3 regions of the Paenibacillus cineris genome follow, and region 2 is predicted to be linked to each of the others. Evidence: riboswitches for the same ligand, from Rfam matches in the RefSeq annotation. Region 2 holds a riboswitch; each other region holds the start of a gene.

Region 1 (6,202 bases), 1.1 Mb from region 2:
AAGTACCATTGATACCAGCATTCTGCTTCCAGGGCCGGAGGAGCCGGCTTAGGAGGAGACATCACATCGTGGACATCATAACCGCCGATTGCTACCAGAGCTCGAATTCGTTTCGGGTTCAGGATCGCGGCGACGCAACAGGCTCGACATCCCCAATCATAGCCGGCTATAGACGCCCGTTCGAGCCACAAGGCATCCATGAATTGCAATAAATCTAACCCCAATGCAGCCTGCTGCCCAACCCTTGGCGTATCCGGATCGATAAATCGAGTCGGACCATAACCCCTCAAGTACGGCATCAATACCCGGTAGCCTGCCGAAGACAATATTGACGCCGTCCCATCCCAAACACGAACGTCATCGGGGAAACCATGCATCAGGATAACAGGGAAGCCGTCTGGCGCCCCCTCCTCTTCGTAAGCAATTTCCAACTGCGGCGTTCGAACCGTTTTCACTTTCACTTCACTCATTTGGGATCACCTCAAAATATTGATCTGTCAAGTCGTTGCAAACATTAGACCGCTTCCTTTTTGTCGCAAAGTCAACCCATATGCGAAAATCGAGTCGAAAGTGTCAGGCTTTACCGGTGAGACCTCCAATAGATCGTAGCCTGCCCGTGAAGCGCGCTGGATCGCAAGCAGTCCAGACTCGTTTGACCATTCCGCCAATCCAGGAGAGTGCAAGAATTCCATATTGAATCGCCATTCACTTCAACCTCTCCATGCTCAACTCGGTATTTCTTATTGTCGTTTTGGCTTGCACCAATAAACCCACACACTTTCAGCAATCGAATAAGTAAGATCCCCTCCTTAATGCAATCGATATACGTTAAACGTTTTCACTACCATCATATTGGAACCTGAAATTATTTGTCAATAGCCATTTTCAGCGAATCGCTTCAAAGGAAGCCTTAGTCCATTGTTCTACTGTACAAGCATCGTGCGCTCCCGAAGCTTCCCGATTCTTCGCTCAGCATGTAAATAAAGGCACCCTCTAGAGGTTGCCTTTATCGTATGTTTTATTAATAGAGACCGACAATTTTGTCGCCGATTGCGCTGATCTACGTGATGTAAAACGTCTTCAGCTTCGATTTCGCCCGCGAGCTGTCGACGAAGCCGGAAGGAGCGCTTGGCACGATAGAACCAGTGGGCAATATGATTGATACGTTGTCAAGAATGTAGAGGTAGGCGTATAGCGAAATAAAAGAGCTCATTGAGAGCTCCTCAGATTGTCGAGAAACCCATGTCTTTGAGACGTTGGGTTTCTCTTTTTTCATTTGCAGTTGCTAAAAAGCCTAAAAAAGAAGGGTTACCCCCTCTTTTCCAGGCGATCCAGGTGGATCATCATCTTCTTCATATTCTGCACGGCGGCCGTTATCAACGCTTGTTCCGTGACGTTGGAGAGTCCGCGCAAACGGCAATAGCGAAACCCATGGAGAGCTTTAGCATCCGCGAAGCTTCGAACAATCTTTCAGCGTCGTAAGTAAACTTCCATTTGGCAATTCTTAATGCGGCGATAGCCTACGCAGGACACCTACTTATTTATCTTACTCCTCTTCTGGCTATGGATTTCACTTTTAAAAACCATCCCATCAAAATATGTCAATTCGACTCTCACCATTTGTTCTATTGAACCCTTATAGCTGATTGGTACTGACATTTCATCAACTCTATCCGACTCACTCTAAAAGTAACAATTAACCTTTTCATTGGACCGCACTTGTCTTTATATTTATCTTTTCAGTTGTAAATCTTTTCTGCATAATCCAATGAAACAAGTAATGGTACCTAACAAAATGACTATGAAGCTTAAGCATGGAAATCTAAATTTAAAATCTACAATCAAATCAAATCTTCCCTTTCACTAAATCTAATCTCTAGGATAGTTAATTTCCATGATATCCATAAAAGGGACCTTGGTAATAACTCCATCCTTTTTGATGTGTACTTTTCCAGTCCGAGAGTCCATTTGATCTATTTGACCCCTTACTGGCTCATCCCAACCCCACACAGTAAGTAGAATTTCTGACCCTTCTTGATAAGCCTCTGTAAGCTGATTGCCTATCTCCTCTAATACAAATTCATCCCTTGTCGGTCTCTTGGGAGCTTTTGATTTGATCATCGGTCTCTCCTCCTCGTTGTAAAGTTCGCAGTCCGCATAGGAGCGCTCCAATACATTAATAACTAGTATAATTTTACATTACAAAGTTACTTAAGAACAGCGTTACGCAAATCTACAATATTACTGATATATCAAAGCCCAATAATAAAAAAGCACTTGGGTCCAAAGTGCCACGCTATTTGAGAAAGCAACAAAGACGACTTGGAGTTGTCGGGAACTTTTCGGGCCTTGGGATATATTGCTTTAAACCGGCAGAAGCCCACAGAATCATTGGCAACTTTTCAAGAGAGGCATCGCCATCTGCCAAACGTATCCGGGAACGTGGTTCCTCGCGCGAGGAGTCGAGTGGCTTGCAAGCGCGTTGTGCGGGCTGGGAGTATACCGGGCGGCCGCTGCGCTGATCGGAGTCTCAGAGAAATTACGAGCCAATCTTGGCTCATTATCGTTAAAAACAAAAAAAAGCCGCTGCCATGCGGCTTTTAAGCGTATATGTTCTTGTCGTCTTACAGCTGGCTTTTGTATTATTTATAATTTAAGTAATAAAACCTTCTTCTCATAGGTGTCTAAACACCATTGAAACTTCTTTAGGATATGATTGTTAATTGGTTTGCCCTCATAGTCAAATTCTTTAAAACCAAATTTTTGATAAAAATGCTTTAACTCTTCAAACGGTAGACAATACACTTCTTTTAAATTATCTTTTTTAGTTTCCTTTACCAAGTAATCAACTAACTCATTTGCAAGCGATAATCCTCTGAACTCATCCAATATATATATACCGCCAATTTCAGCTTCTTCTGCATTAAGATAAACAATCCTTCCAACGCCTGCAAATTCATCCTGATGTGTAACTATTGCAATTTTTTCATTTTCTAAATTACTCGGCATAAAGCCTATTTTCTGATACTGTTCATTTACCCATTGGAGTTCATTTTTAGTTGCTATTCTTATTCCCATTCCTTCTCGCCCCACTAATTATATTGATCAAGTATAACAAATGAACTAAACTGCCCATTAGCGTAATAAAGCTGCCAATTAGCACCGGCAACTCTTCCTGTTCGTTTATTCGACTATCGTTACCCGATAGTTCAATTTCCCAATCTGAAAAATTCAGCTTGATTCATAAAATATTCATCAATTTTTTCGACGATGAGCCCTCCGTTTTCTTCCGAATTGCGTTTTACTTGAATCCATTCGATGTCTTTCTTAAACTGCTCCCATAGCCTTTGACGCTGCGCCATATCCTCATATTCCATCACATAATATATTTTATTCTGGCCCGTTGCATCTATCCAGAAATTCACGACCTTCATTCCCAGTCTTGTGAAAATTCTAAACGTATGCTCCTTAAATCTGTCCTGAATGGCATCCATTCGACCTTCGTAAATCGTATAGATTCGCAACTCATATAGCATGTTATTTCCTCCCTGAATGAATCTGATTGGTAATCCAGCACACATCTGTTTCGACTTTTTAAAAATCAGATCGAGCCATTCTCTCTGGACCATCCTGCTTAACCAGGGAGACCTAACCTTTACGTCTGCCTAGGCGTACGGCATATGACAATTTGTGCTCCCTCGTGGGTCTCTACGTTTACGCCAGTCACACATACTAAATTTTTACTTCAATGAAATCATGGGGAATGTAACCAAGTTCTTAGTCGGGAATGTTAGCAAGTTATCAGTTTGATGGTTGATTTTCATTTTGTACGGTGCGTTTTCCATAAGCGCAAAGAAAGACGCGCACGCCTTCAGTGATGATACGTTTGGTTTGTTCCTCCTCTAATGTCCCGTTTTTTCTCGGTTGATCAAATACCAATAAAAATGTTAAAGCAGCGAAATGCTTTGTAGCCATTACAGGATCTGGCACATCGAGCAGTCCGGTTTGTCCAAACTCGGTAAACCTCCTGGTAATCCCCTCTTCCGTTGCGTTATCCAGCTTTTCTAAAAACGAGGCTGGCAGATTGGCGGCTTCCATTGTAACCAGACGGATCAGAGCGCTGTAATCGGACGAACCGTTCGCAGAAGCTACAAATTGTTCGCAGAAAAAGATGAGCGCCTGCTCCAGATCCTGGAATTCCCAGAGGTAGTCTGATATCCCTTGCAAAATCGCCTTGGTGAAAAGGCGGTTTATTGAGGCTAACGTTTCCCTTTAGTTTCAATAATCATTTGACTTCGACATTAATACTGCCGAACAACTTCTCATCAATATAAGCGTTAAGCTGCCAAATGCCAGGTTTCGGTAGCCTCATTGAGGATGGTAAATGTGCATCTGCACCGTTATTTGGACCGAACAAGGATGTAGGAATATCAGCAGTAAACGGATTTATCTTCTCACCGGATTTTAATTCATGGCATCGACTTTAAATTCCCCGGCCAAATCAGTTTTACTTCCCCATAAGTGCCACATATGTTTATTAGCCTGATTCGCCACGAAATCCGGTCCCAAGATACCGATTTTCCCTTCTATGCCTTGCATTTCGATTCCTTCACTTACAAACTTTGGGCTGATTTCTGCATCTTTTTCTGAAGTATTTGAACAACCAAATAAAATTAGCAATCCAACGATTAATATGCTAGTACAAAAAAATTTCACATTAATCACTCCCTTCATCTCAATCCATTATAACGACCAGGTGTCCCATAAGGTTCCAATGACATTGATGTAATCTACCACTAGCTTAATGAGCCCGCCCCTACGCGGCAATTAAGCGTCTATGTTCCTGTCGCTTACAAAATAAACAGCAGCCCCCTACTCCCCGTTATCCTGCCCGTTAGTTGAGGAGAAAGCAGCCAGTTTTTAGGTCGACTGCCCTCAATTATCTTCATTGAGCTATCATTTCCCGTTAGCTTGCTTCACTTCAGGTTGTACACCGTGAGGGTCTAAGCGAGAAATCCGTTGAAACGGCTTTGTCTTCCAAAATTCATACGGTACGAACCCCTTACTCCGAATTGCATCTAATGATCGTGACTTCATATGAGGACGAGTAATGTACTGTTCTATGTTGCTCACCGTCAGCCTTACAAACATAGCTTCCATTATCTCTTCGGGCTGAATTTTTAATTGGCCATCAATGAGTTCTGCTTTAAATACCACCGATAATAGATTGCTTGTTTCCTTGTAATAAACTCCCGTTACACCAATGGGACGTATCAGAATTCCAGTCTCTTCAAGGACTTCACGAGTAATTGCATCATCAAGTGATTCACCTTCTTCTACATTTCCACCAGGGAATTCCCACGTATCCGAGCGCCAATGAGTCTTTACTAACAGAACTTCACCTTTATTATTCTCAATGAATGCCGACACTGAAATCTGATGTTTTGGCGGCAAATATGCATCTACCAAAGAAATCCCCCCATTCACAAGCTATCCAAAAAGCCGGCTGCCTTTTAAATGTCTTCATTCAGCTATCGTTCCCCGTCAGCTTAACTTTTTAAAGAAACAATTACTGTTCAAGTCCTACAAAATTGCATCGCCAATCAGAAACCCATGCGGGAAAATACCCTAATCGATGAGCTACTCTCTGTGAGGCAATGTGACTGGCGATTACATCATAACTTGGTAGCGCGCTTATTCGGATATCATGCGGTTCGTGAGGCTGCCCAGCTTCTCGATATTAATCGTGACGATGTCGCCGGCCTTTAAGTAGACCTGATTCTCCGGCGGTTTGCCGAGCACGACGCCTTCCGGCGTCCCGGTCAAAATAATGTCGCCGGGCACGAGCGTCATATGGTGCGAAATGTAGCTGACGATTTCGTCGCAGCGGAAAATCATGTCCGACGTGTTGGAATGCTGTCGCACTTCGCCGTTTACTATGCACTTGATGTCTAATGCGTTCGGATCGCCGACCTCGTCCGCGGTAACGAGGTACGGCCCGATCGGCGAAAATTTGTCGCACGACTTCCCGAGCAGCCACTGCTGAGTGCGCATCTGCAGGTCACGCGCGGACAAATCGTTGGCGGCGCAATAGCCGAAAACGTAGTCCAGCGCCTCTTCCTTGGCGACATATTTGGCCGTCTTACCAATCACGATGACAAGCTCAGCTTCGTAATCAACCTTCTGCGATGTGCGCGGCAGC
Region 2 (6,202 bases):
AACGTCCGTCGTGTCTTCGCAGCCCTCGACGTACCTGCGGCTGCTTACGGAACGCGCCTTCCTTCAAGTGGTGTTCAACGTGTTTCTTACCGTTCCGTTCGGTATGATCCTCCGTTATTATTTCCGGACGGGATGGAAACTTTCCATTCTGCTGTCGTTTTTGCTGTCGCTGCTGTTTGAGACGACCCAGCTCACCGGAATATTCGGGATCTACGATCACCCGTACCGGGTATTCGACGTCGATGACCTGATCACTAACACGCTCGGCGGTTTGCTTGGATTCTTGGCAGCCGAATGGTTATCCGGCCTTCTTCCCCGCATTGAGCATTTGGATGCCAACATCGACCGGGCCGCCAAAAGGGTGACCTATACGCGGCGGGGAATCGCCTTTATGGCGGATGGGATCGTCTGGGCGATGCTGCTTGGCATTCTGCATATTCTGCATATATCGGCTTCCTTCTGGGTTGCGACAGGACTGTATTTCATGCTGGTACCTTGGCTGACGGGCGGACTGACTCCCGGCAAATGGCTTGTCCGCATCCGTCTGGCCGATGGAGGGGAGCGAATCTCCCTTAAATCGCTTGTGGTTCGATATGGAATCCTCTACTGGCTGTTTTTTGGAGTCAACCGGGTTCTGGCCGGCTCCCTTGACACCGTTCCGCCGATCCTTCGCATGATCCTGGGACTCATCGTGTTTGCCTTGAATACCGTCTTCTTTATCCATGTCGTCATCTGCGTATTCAAGAAGGAGCCGCAGCTGTTCTATGAAAAATGGAGCAAAACCCGGCATGTTATCCTTTGGCAGCCGGCCGCAGCAACCGAACCGGAGAAAAAGGAGTAGTTCCCCTTGGCAAAACATACTTCACTAGGACATATCACGCTTGTCCTTCAAGACTTGGGGAGCTTGGTTTCCGCTGTCCGGATGACGGAATCGATCTGCTTCTCCCATTGGTAAATTTGATTGAGGGAAGCGCTGATTTTACCAAGCTCCTTATACATCACGGTCAGCTCAGCCGTGGCTGTGATCGCGTTCCCGAGCTTGACTGCCGCTTTATACCGTTTGTCCGACGCGCTCCGGGTGCTGTTCGCTGCCATAATCTTCTTATTCTCGGCAGTCACCTGCTTCTTTAACGTTTGGACTTGCGCCAACGTATCCTTCACCGCCTTGGCTTTGGCCGAGGCTTCCTTCTTGGCGGCAGCGAGCGCATCCTTACGGCTCTTGATTTCCGCACGGGCAGCACTGGCCGAGGTCTTGATCTGGTTGCGCTTCAGATCGTACTGAAGCGCGGCCTTCTGGTCCTTGCGTTTTCTCGCATCCGCCGCCTTCTTCCCAAGGTCTGTATATTCATTGAGCAGCGGCTGATATTTCTTCTGAGCCTGGTCGGCTTCGGATTTCAGCTTATCGATCTTGGCCTTGTCGATCCCCTGCACCTTCGCATTGACAGTCTTTAACCGGTCATCATTCTGTTTCCGGAGCACTTGAATCTGCTGTTTCTTCAGCTTGTTGGCCTCATCCAGCGCCTTATAGCTGTCATGAAGCACGCCTATACTCTGTAAAGCGGCGTCCCAGGCACTGTCCGATGCGGCGTCCGCCTTGGCCGGACCCAGCAAGAACAACGCGACCGAACAGCATAAAACCGTCAACAAGCTGTTTTTCCATAAAACTTTTACATACGACATCTCCATCTCTCCCCCAAATCATCAAAATTCATAATAAATGGACAAAAAAAGCACCCCGCAAGTAAGGCATGACGCCTTTCCTGCAGGGTGCTTCTCCCGCTTCCATTCACTATGTTGAACCCACTATATCGCTATTTCTCACAGTTGTCAATAAATTCCTGGAACATTTGTTCCTCTTTTTCTTGGCCGAATCCGGTTGTCGTGATTACTGACCGACCATTCCGCCGTCTACCGTGTACAGGGAACCTGTAACGAATGAAGCTTCATCGGAGAGGAGGAAGTTCATTACCGCCGCTACTTCCTGCGGCTCGCCGTAACGGCCCATCGGTGTGGCTGCTTCATTGGCGGCTTTGTACGCTTCCGCATTGCCGGAGTTCGCCTCAATCTGCCGCATCATCCGGGTGTTGATCGTTCCCGGCAGAACCGCATTAACCCGGATGCCCAGCGAAGCCAGCTCGTTGGCAGCAACGCGCGTCAAGCCGATCACGGCATGCTTGGACATAATGTATGGGGCCACTCCTGGCGCGCCCATCAGGCCTGCAAGCGAAGACGTATTCAATATTGCGCCGGAATTCTGCTTTTTCATAACTGGAATAACGTAATGCAGCCCCAGGAACACCCCACGGACGTTGACGTTATATACCAGATCAAGCGCTTCCACGGATTGCTCTTCGATCAGCCCGGTAGGGCCCTCAATCCCTGCATTGTTCGCAAAGTAATCGATGGTGCCGAATTTTTCAACCGCACGGTTCACATAGTTCTGCACATCCTGCTCTTTGGATACGTCGGCAGCGATCGCCAGTGAATTGGTATCGTTCAGGCCAAGCTCCTCGACGACGCTCTTGACCGCATCTTCCTTCAAATCGACCAGGACGAGGTTCAGCTTGCGCTCGGCCAAACGCCGTGCCAGCTCTTTCCCGATTCCGCCGGCGGCGCCGGTAATGACTGCAGTTTTCGTTTGTGTTTGACTCATGACTGAATCGCTTCCTTTTCAACAAAGTTTATAAAATGATTTATAGGCTTTATAGCTCATGTCTGTTACATGTATAGGTTACACCTTTATTAATTGTTTACACAATAATCATATTTCGAAATAATGTCATCTATCCAACAGATTGCCGCCGTATGTCACCGAACCATGACAATTTTGAACATTTACTTTCTCTTTGTTGATGATTTTCTGCGTTTTGGCGGCATCCCAACTTACGTTATAATAGGAGAAACGACAAGCTGGAGGCAGATGCATTTGACAGATGAACACGTTCTTGACCGCAGAGCCAGAAGAACCCGGCAGGCGCTCAAAACCGCTCTCGTTTCCTTAATTCTCGATAAAGGCTTCGATTCGGTGACTATTATGGATATCGCGGCCCGTGCAGACTATAACCGGGGCACCTTTTACAAGCATTTCGTCAGCAAGGAAGACCTGCTCAAGGAAATCCACGACGAGTTTCTGCAGGGCATCGCCGAACTGCTCGTCAAGCCGTATGAGGGCCTGGAGCGAATTGAAGCCTCGATGACCTACCCCTCGGGGCTGCGCTTGTTTGAACATATCGAACAGCATAAAGATGTGTTCCTGGCCTTATCGCGAGTCGAACGCGGAAAGCTGGCGATGGACATGTACGACAGGCTCAGGGAGTCGATGCGGAAGGACATGCATATCGAAATGGAACCGACCGAGCCGCCGATCGACTACGAAATCATGCTGAGCTACCGGATGTCGGCCACGGTGGGGGTCATTATGCACTGGGCAGAGGTTGATTTTAAATACACGGCGTCTTATATGGCCCAGCAGCTGATGGTGCTGGTTGAGACAAAAATGGATTACATCGTGTTTAAAAGAAACGGCGGCACATAAGCATCATTCTCAAAACTCCCCATTGTGCCCATAAGCACAATAAGGTATCATTCTACATAGATGGACTGTGTGCGACTGGCGGAAACATGGGATGAACCATGAGGGAGCACATGGATATAAACAGCCGTACGCCTGGGCAGAGGTAAGGGGAATTTCCCCTTGCCTCTTTATGTTTTTCTGGACCTTACCATGATTTAAAGGAGATGCAGACAATGACAGAACAAACGCTGATTTTGGACGGAGCGCGCGTGGCGCAGGACATTAAGGACGGCTTGGTTAGCAGGGTGAAACGGCTGTCCGAGCAAGGGATTACCCCCTGCCTGGCGACCATTTTGGTAGGCGACGACCCGGCATCGGCCACATACGTGCGCATGAAAGGCAATGCCTGCAGACGGCTCGGGATGGAATCGTTAAAAATCACACTGGATGCGGGGACGACGACCGAGGAGCTTATCCGGGAAATTCAGAAGCTTAACGCCGACCCGAACGTTCACGGAATTCTGCTGCAGCATCCGGTTCCCCATCAGATTGATGAAAGAGCCGCATTCGACGCGATCGCCATTGAAAAAGACGTCGACGGTGTCACCACACTGGGATTTGCGCAGAATGCTTTCGGCTTTGCCGCATATCCTTCCTGTACCCCGGCGGCCATCATCGCCATCCTGGATTACTACCGGATTCCTGTAGAAGGCAAGCACGCTGTTGTTGTCGGCCGCAGCCCGATTCTCGGCAAGCCCGTCTCGCTGATGCTGCTGAACCGCAATGCCACGGTCACGATCTGCCATTCGAGAACGAAAGGCCTTGGTGATATCGTGTCCCAGGCAGAGATCGTTGTTGCCGCAGTAGGCAAACCGAAATTCATTCAGGGAGACTGGATTCAGGACGGGGCCGTCATTCTGGACGCAGGCTACAATGAAGGCAATGTCGGGGACGTTGATTATGAGGCATGTCTGGAAAAAGCGAGCGCCATTACACCCGTCCCTGCGGGCGTCGGACCGGTAACCATCGCCATGCTGCTGAAGCACACGGTGGATGCGGCGGAAAAACAGCTGGGATAAACCAGCCATCGGTATGGCCCGGTTTTCCAAGGGACACTTAAAGAGCCGCGTATCGGCAGCACAAATACGCCGGTAACGGCTTCAAAAAATGGCAAGAGGGCATTCCGCCGAACATCATTCGGTGAAATGCCCTTTTTTCTACCCAAGATGTAATGTTCTTGAGTCGGTTGATATCCGGTTCACATAAATCCGTCGGTCACAAATAGCGGCCTATTCGTACCGAAGCGCCTCGATCGGATCCAGCTTCGCCGCCTGTCTTGCCGGGAATACGCCGAATACGATGCCGATGCAGGCCGAGAACCCGACGGCAAGCAGCACGGAGTTCATAGACACCGCGGTGGTCACGTCCATCAGCTTGCCGACGAACTTGGAGCCGCCGAAGCCAAGGATGACGCCGATCACACCGCCCAGGATAGCCAAGGTGACCGATTCAAACAGAAACTGCGATAGAATCGTCCCTTCCTTGGCCCCGATCGCCTTCCGGATACCGATCTCCCGCGTCCGTTCGGTAACGGACACCAGCATGATGTTCATGATGCCGATTCCGCCGACGAGCAGGGATATCGCCGCCACGCCGCCTAGAAAGAGGGTCAGCGTTTTGGTGACACTTTCGGCGGAGGACATGACATCCTCCTGGCTTTGAACCCTGAAATCATCGTCGGCCCCGCCAAGTTTATGGCTTTGGCGCATCGTATACTGGATCAGCGCCATGGTGCTGTTGATCACGTCGGTAGATTTGGCTTCGACTAAAATTTGCCGGACACTGCTCCGGGAGCTCCCGGTCTGAAACCGGGACTGAATCGTCGTGATCGGCGCGATGACGGTGTCGTCCTGGTCAACCGTACCCGAAGAACCCTTAGCTTTGAGCACACCGATGACCCGAAACGGGATGTTGTTGATTTTGATCATGCTGCCGACCGCATCGAAGCCCGCTTCACCAAACAGCGTTTCCGCCGTCGTTGCGCCAAGGACCACGACCTTTGCCCGGTCATTGACTTCATCCTCGGTAAAGAAACGTCCGATGTCCGTCTCCCACGATTTGATGTCGGCATAACCCGGCGTCGAGCCGATGATCGTGGCGGAGGCCGTGTTCGATCCGTTCAGCAGCTGCGCGCTCACCTGCGAGACCGGCGCGACGTACTTCACGGTATCGATTTTGGAGATCGGGTCAGCGTCCGAAATGTTCAGTGTGCCCGTGCTTCCGCCTTGGCTGCCTCCTGCCGCTGTGCCTGTTGACGACCCCGAGCCTGCGGTAACCGTGATCAGATTGGAACCCAGGCTTTGGATTTGGCTCGTCACCTGCTTGCTCGTTCCCTGACCGATGGAAATCATGGCAATGACGGTCGCCACGCCGATGATGATTCCAAGCATCGTCAGGAAGGAGCGCAGCATGTTGGACCGTAAGCTTCGGATTGAAATGCGCAGCAGTTCCCCCACATTCATACCCGCTCACGCTCCGTATTCAGCCGGTCCGTCTCGATCAGGCCATCGCGAAACCAAATGACCCGTTTCGTATGGGCGGCGATGTCCGGTTCGTGGGTGACGATGACGATTGTATGCCCCTTTTCGTTCAGTCTCCGGAATATGCCCATGATTTCCTCGGATGATG
Region 3 (6,202 bases), on a different contig from region 2:
CATGAACCGGCTCCGCAAGGCCGCCGGCCAGCGGGTTGTGCGCTTGTGACCTCTCGCCGCACCTTTTAAGAGACATCATTTACCTCTTGTCCGCATATGGTTGTACAAGAACCTAACGGACATGGGGGAATAGGGATGTTGGAGACTTCTGCCGGTTTAGGGCAGCTAATGACTATCATGATAATGGCCGTCGCATTAGGACTGGATGCATTCTCTCTGGGCGTAGGAATCGGCATGAAAGGAATCCGGCTGCTGCATATTCTCAAGATCAGCCTGCTGATCGGCCTTTTCCATGTGTTGATGCCGCTGCTGGGAATGTTTATGGGATATTACGTCAGTTCGCTGCTCGGACAAGTTGCCGCCCTGGTTGCCGGCGGGCTGCTTGTGCTGCTGGGCGGGCACATGGTCCTGAATGCCTTCAAAACAAGCGAAACGCGAATGGTGGATCACCGCTCTTTGCTGGGGATGCTGCTGTTTTCGCTCAGCGTCAGCATTGACTCCTTTTCGGTAGGCGTATCCCTGGGGATGTTTGAGAGCAACCGCATTCTGACCGTGCTTGCTTTCGGGATCTGCGGGGGCGCGATGGCCGTGCTTGGACTCCTGCTCGGCAGGAGGGTAAGCCGGAATCTCGGCGAATACGGGGAGGCCCTTGGCGGCGCGATTTTGCTGGCATTTGGCCTCGCCTTTATCTTCTGATACAATATCGGCAAAGACACTTCGGGAGGTGCTAGAGACGTGAAGCATATTTTGTTTGTCTGTACGGGAAACACGTGCCGCAGCCCGATGGCCGAAGCTCTGCTTCGCAAGCTGGCCAAGGAGCGCAGCGTTCCGCTCGAAGTCCGTTCGGCCGGCGTGGCCGCCCTTGAAGGGACACCCATCTCGCGTCATGCGGAAGCGGTGCTGCGGGACCACGAGATCGATGAGCATTTGACCGCCAAGCCGCTCAGGGCCGACACGGTGGATTGGGCGGATTTGATTTTGACACTGACCCAGGGGCATAAGCAGCATGTGATCCGGAGCTTTCCACTCGCGGCTGACAAAATTTATACCCTGAAGGAATACACCGAAGATGACGAGAACGTGATCAAGGACCTGCAGGAGCTCGACAGCCTGTACGCCACCTGGGAAATGAAGCGGGCGCTCGGGCAGCAGCTGGAGGACGAGGAACGGGAGCGGCTGATCGAGATCCAGCAGCGCATCCCGAGCTTTGATATTTCGGACCCGTTCGGCGGGTCCCGCGACGATTACGATGTCACCGCCGCAGAAATCCGCGCCGCTATCGAGCGGCTGCTGGATAAGCTGGAGGCGTTCCGTACATTTTAAGAAACAAGCTTAAATTGCACTTGGGCGGGAGCCTAGGTTGAAAAAAATGGAGTAAATTTGCAGATTGATTTTCATCGCGTCATGCTTTATGATGAAGGTGAAAAACATCGGTTCCGGTGTAACTGGCGACAATGTGGATCCAACCACGATGGAGCACCGGAATATACGGCCGGTCGCCTGGGCAAAAGAGCAATTCTGCGGAATGATCCGCGGACTGCTCTTTTTTTCGTCTAGTGGCTGCAAATGAGTTATAATGGTACAAGAAGTCACGGGAATACCGGGGAGCGCTAGACTCGTTTCTCTGTATTGCGCGAAATTTTAGGAGGTTTTTCGAAAGATGAAAATTGCTGTTGGAACAGATCATGCGGGTATACGTTTGAAAGAAGACATCATTGCCGTGATCGAAGGGATGGGGCATCAAGTTGCGGATGTGGGATGCGGATGCACGGATTCCGTGGACTATCCCGACTACGCTCTCCCTGTGTGCGATCTGGTTACCAAAGGCGAGGCCGACCGGGGAATCCTGATCTGTGGAACAGGCATCGGCATGAGCATCGCGGCGAACAAGGTTCCGGGCATCAGGTGCGCCTTGGTCCACGATGTATTCTCGGCGATTGCCACCAGGGAGCATAACGACTCCAACGTGCTGGCGATGGGCGAACGCGTCATCGGTCCAGGTCTGGCCCAGGAGATTGTCAAGGCTTGGCTGGGCACGGAGTTCAGCGGCGGCGAGCGTCATGTCGGGCGCGTGAACAAGATTAAAGCGATTGAAGAGCGGTATCTGCACAATTAGGGAGGTTTTCTCATGGAAAGCATGTCAGGAGGCAGTCCATTGGAAGTTTCGCTGGGAGAACAGGTATCTCAAATTCTTCATGAGCTGGTGGAAGCCGCGGGGCTTGGCCCTGGCAAGGTACTGGTTGTCGGAACGAGCACCAGTGAGGTGGCCGGGAAACGCATCGGCACTTCGGGGGCACTTGGGGTTGCTGAAGAGCTGCTGCAGGCGATCGGCGAGGTCCGGGCCAAGTTCGGCTTCGACACGGTGTTTCAGTGCTGTGAGCATTTGAACCGGGCGCTTGTGATGGAGCGTTCCGTACTGGAGCGCCTTCGTTTAACCGAGGTCGCCGCCGTTCCTGTTCCGAAAGCGGGCGGCTCTATGGCTGCCGCTGCTTACCGTTCCATGAAGGAGCCTTGCCTGGCCGAAGCGATCGAGGCTCACGCGGGCATTGACATCGGCGAGACGATGATCGGCATGCATCTTCGGCGTGTGGCGGTGCCTTTTCGCCCGACCCTGCGGTATGTGGGGCACGCGCGCGTGAATGCGGCCTACACGCGGCCCAAGCTGATCGGCGGCGAACGGGCGGTGTACCGTCTGGATGAAGAAGCCGGCAGAGCCGACCGTGACGGCGGCAGTTCAGATCTTTGCGATTAACATGAGCGGATGATTGAAACGAACATTTTATTTTGAATTCCAATAAGGGAGGAACTATTAACATGGATCAATTGCGTAAGAAGGACCCGGCTGTACTCGAGGCCATGAACTTGGAACTGAAGCGTCAGCGTGCGAATATCGAGCTGATCGCATCGGAGAATATTGTCAGTGAAGCGGTTATGGAAGCCATGGGCTCCGTCCTCACGAACAAATACGCCGAAGGATATCCGGGCAAGCGGTACTACGGCGGCTGCGAGCGCGTCGATATCGTTGAAGATATTGCCCGTGACCGTGCGAAAGAGCTGTTCGGAGCCGAGCATGCCAACGTGCAGCCGCACTCCGGCGCTCAGGCCAACATGGCCGTATACCTGGCAGCGCTGAAACCAGGGGATACCGTGCTTGGGATGAACCTTGCCCATGGCGGACACCTGACGCACGGAAGCCCGGTGAACGCTTCCGGTCTGCTGTACAACTTCGTCGCTTACGGGGTCCAGGAAGATACGTTCCTCATCGATTATGACGAAGTCCGCAAACTTGCGTTCAAGCATCGTCCGCGCCTGATCGTCGCCGGTGCGAGCGCCTATCCGCGTACGATTGATTTCGAAGCTCTCGCTTCGATCGCCAATGACGTAGGCGCGCTGTTCATGGTCGACATGGCTCATATCGCGGGCCTGGTTGCGGCCGGGCTTCATCCGAACCCGGTGCCTCACGCCCATTTTGTCACGACGACAACGCACAAAACGCTCCGCGGACCACGTGGCGGCATGATTCTGTGCAAGCAGCCATGGGCTGCGGCCATCGACAAGGCCGTCTTCCCGGGCACGCAGGGCGGTCCGCTGATGCACGTTATCGCGTCCAAAGCCGTAGCCTTGGGCGAAGCGCTGGACCCATCGTTCAAAACGTATGCCGAAAACGTGGTGAAGAACGCCAAAGTATTGGCTGAGACGCTGATCAGCGAAGGCCTGAACATCGTATCCGGCGGCACGGATAACCACCTGATGCTGGTGGATACCCGCAGCGTGAACATTACAGGGAAAGACGCCGAGAAGGTGCTGGACTCCGTCGGTATCACTGTGAACAAAAACGCCATCCCGTTCGATCCGACCAGCCCGTTCGTGACGAGCGGAATCCGGATCGGTACGCCGGCTGCGACTTCCCGCGGCATGGATGAAGCGGCTATGGTGACGATCGGCAAAATCATCGCCATGACGCTGAAGTCGCCTAAGGACGAAGCCGTGCTGTCCAAAGCAGCGGCGATGGTGAAGGAACTGACGGATCAATATCCGCTGTATCCTGAACTTAACTACTAATAGGACACAGATCTTGAGAAGTACAGGTCTGTGAGAATATAAGGGACTGGGGAATGTTCTCCGGTCCCTTTTTTTAGAAATAAGAAATAGAGATTTTCCGAGGTTTCGAGGCTAACCATCCTGATCCCGCAAAAGAAACTCCCGCTAAACGCGGTCTGTCTTCTGAGAATGTACGCCGATAATACGTTTTTCTTTTCGCTCTCAGAAGCCGTATAGGTCAATAAACCTTTCTGCCGTCACAGCGGATGTGTGCCTTCACACTCTTAGAGTGGCTTTTATATAGTAGTTCAGAGGGGAAGAACTGCTAGATTTAAGACTGCTCGATACGAAGAGCAGATGCTAGATTGGCGGGTCTTTACGGGGTGCTTACACCATGCCGGTTCCCTTGCGCGGTCTTTCGGTTAACGTTTAAGCCGGCTGATCTTTGGGCCAGAATAAACATATCTTTCTTGGGTGCAAAATCATTTCCAGGAATGATATAATAAATAAGATTTGTGTACTTGCATGTATCGTATGCGAATGGGCATCTAACTAACCGGCAATGACAGCACTTAGACTTACGATTTAACCGGAGGGACTAACATGGGAAAACTGGTGATTTGTGATCACCCTTTGATTCAACACAAACTGACATTTATCCGCGATGTGCGGACGAACACGAAAGATTTTCGCGAACTGGTCGATGAGGTTGCTTCCTTAATGGCTTACGAAATTACACGCGAGGTTCCGCTCGAGTCGGTGAAGGTGCAGACACCTGTCGCTGAGATGGACGGCAAGGTTCTGGCGGGCCGCATGCTCGGGCTGATTCCGATCCTGCGCGCCGGGCTCGGCATGCTCGACGGCATGCTGAAGCTGATTCCCGCCGCCAAGGTGGGACATGTCGGCTTGTTCCGCGATCCGGAAACGCTGCAGCCTGTCGAGTATTACACGAAGCTGCCGACGGACGTGACCGAGCGCGAGCTGATCGTCATCGATCCGATGCTGGCGACCGGAGGATCGGCTATTGCCGCGATCGACGTCCTGAAGAAGCGGGGGTGCACCCAGATCAAGATGATGAACCTGATCGCCGCGCCGGAAGGGGTCAAAGCCGTGCAGGAAGCCCATCCTGACGTGGACATTTATGTAGCGGCCCTGGACGAGAAGCTGGACGACCACGGTTATATCATTCCGGGACTGGGAGACGCCGGAGACCGGCTGTACGGAACCAAGTAAGGAGAGGGAAACCATATGTCAAAAATTAAAGTGATGACGATCTTCGGGGTGCGCCCGGAAGCCATCAAGATGGCTCCGCTCATCTTAGAACTGCAGAAGCATCCCGAACATATCGAATCCGTCGTCTGCGTAACGGCCCAGCACCGTCAGATGCTGGATCAGGTGCTCGAGGTATTCAAGATTACGCCGGATTTCGATCTGGACGTCATGAAAGAGAACCAGACGCTGAACGAGGTAACCATCCGCGTTCTGCAGGGCCTGGAGCCGGTTTTGAAAGAGGCCAAGCCTGATATCGTTCTGGTGCACGGAGACACGCTGACGACCTTCCTGGCCAGCTATGCGGCCTTCCTGCAGAAGATCCAGGTAGGACATGTCGAAGCAGGCCTGAGAACGTGGAACAAGCTCTCCCCGTATCCGGAGGAGATGAACCGCCAGCTGACCGGCGTGCTTGCCGATCTTCATTTTGCCCCGACAGACTGGTCTGCAGGCAACCTGAAGAAGGAGAACAAGAACGAGTCCCACATTTACGTGACTGGCAATACCGTTACCGACGTATTCCAGTACACCGTCAAGTCGGATTATCACCATCCGGTGCTCGACTGGGCGCAGGGCAAACGGCTGATTCTGATGACGGCGCACCGGCGCGAATCGCAGGGCGAGCCTCATCTGAACATCTTCCGTGCCGTGAAGCGGATCGCCGACGAATTCGACGATATCGCCATCGTGTATCCGGTCCATCCAAGCCCGGCGGTCAAAGAACCGGCGCATCAAATTTTGGGCAATCATCCAAGAATTAAGCTGATTGAACCGCTGGATGTTGTAGACTTGCACAATTTTTATCCGCATACGCATCTGATCCTGACGGACTCCGGCGGTCTTCAGGAAGAGGCTCCATCTTTCGGTGTACCGGTGCTGGTGCTCCGTGACA

What was found. A riboswitch is a leader RNA that binds a small molecule or an ion and turns the genes downstream of it on or off. The one in region 2 is predicted to bind ZMP and ZTP.
Region 1: it holds a riboswitch for ZMP and ZTP, as region 2 does, so the genes downstream of both, KI379_RS13650 (NIPSNAP family protein) here and KI379_RS09010 (bifunctional 5,10-methylenetetrahydrofolate dehydrogenase/5,10-methenyltetrahydrofolate cyclohydrolase) in region 2, are expected to answer to the same signal.
Region 3: it holds a riboswitch for ZMP and ZTP, as region 2 does, so the genes downstream of both, rpiB (ribose 5-phosphate isomerase B) here and KI379_RS09010 (bifunctional 5,10-methylenetetrahydrofolate dehydrogenase/5,10-methenyltetrahydrofolate cyclohydrolase) in region 2, are expected to answer to the same signal.

What each region holds. Positions count from the first base shown of each region.
Region 1 is NZ_BORU01000001.1:2,924,576-2,930,777, forward strand. It holds gene KI379_RS13625 (alpha/beta fold hydrolase) at 1-470, opposite strand, end outside; gene KI379_RS13630 (hypothetical protein) at 1,061-1,213, opposite strand; partial or broken gene KI379_RS13635 (transposase) at 1,309-1,467, opposite strand; gene KI379_RS13640 (YolD-like family protein) at 1,870-2,121, opposite strand; gene KI379_RS13645 (GNAT family N-acetyltransferase) at 2,647-3,078, opposite strand; gene KI379_RS13650 (NIPSNAP family protein) at 3,210-3,536, opposite strand; ZMP/ZTP riboswitch at 3,657-3,737, opposite strand; gene KI379_RS13655 (TetR/AcrR family transcriptional regulator C-terminal domain-containing protein) at 3,802-4,227, opposite strand; gene KI379_RS13660 (DUF4871 domain-containing protein) at 4,465-4,716, opposite strand; gene KI379_RS13665 (NUDIX hydrolase) at 4,957-5,469, opposite strand; gene KI379_RS13670 (fumarylacetoacetate hydrolase family protein) at 5,695-6,202, opposite strand, start outside.
Region 2 is NZ_BORU01000001.1:1,867,850-1,874,051, reverse strand. It holds gene KI379_RS09030 (VanZ family protein) at 1-841, shown strand, start outside; gene KI379_RS09025 (hypothetical protein) at 889-1,680, opposite strand; gene KI379_RS09020 (SDR family NAD(P)-dependent oxidoreductase) at 1,886-2,653, opposite strand; gene KI379_RS09015 (TetR/AcrR family transcriptional regulator) at 2,927-3,535, shown strand; ZMP/ZTP riboswitch at 3,597-3,680, shown strand; gene KI379_RS09010 (bifunctional 5,10-methylenetetrahydrofolate dehydrogenase/5,10-methenyltetrahydrofolate cyclohydrolase) at 3,748-4,593, shown strand; gene KI379_RS09005 (ABC transporter permease) at 4,804-6,036, opposite strand; gene KI379_RS09000 (ABC transporter ATP-binding protein) at 6,033-6,202, opposite strand, start outside.
Region 3 is NZ_BORU01000004.1:117,830-124,031, reverse strand. It holds gene KI379_RS27345 (L-threonylcarbamoyladenylate synthase) at 1-49, shown strand, start outside; gene KI379_RS27340 (manganese efflux pump MntP) at 136-696, shown strand; gene KI379_RS27335 (low molecular weight protein arginine phosphatase) at 736-1,323, shown strand; ZMP/ZTP riboswitch at 1,432-1,513, shown strand; gene rpiB (ribose 5-phosphate isomerase B) at 1,661-2,116, shown strand; gene KI379_RS27325 (TIGR01440 family protein) at 2,138-2,752, shown strand; gene glyA (serine hydroxymethyltransferase) at 2,815-4,062, shown strand; gene upp (uracil phosphoribosyltransferase) at 4,645-5,274, shown strand; gene wecB (non-hydrolyzing UDP-N-acetylglucosamine 2-epimerase) at 5,290-6,202, shown strand, end outside.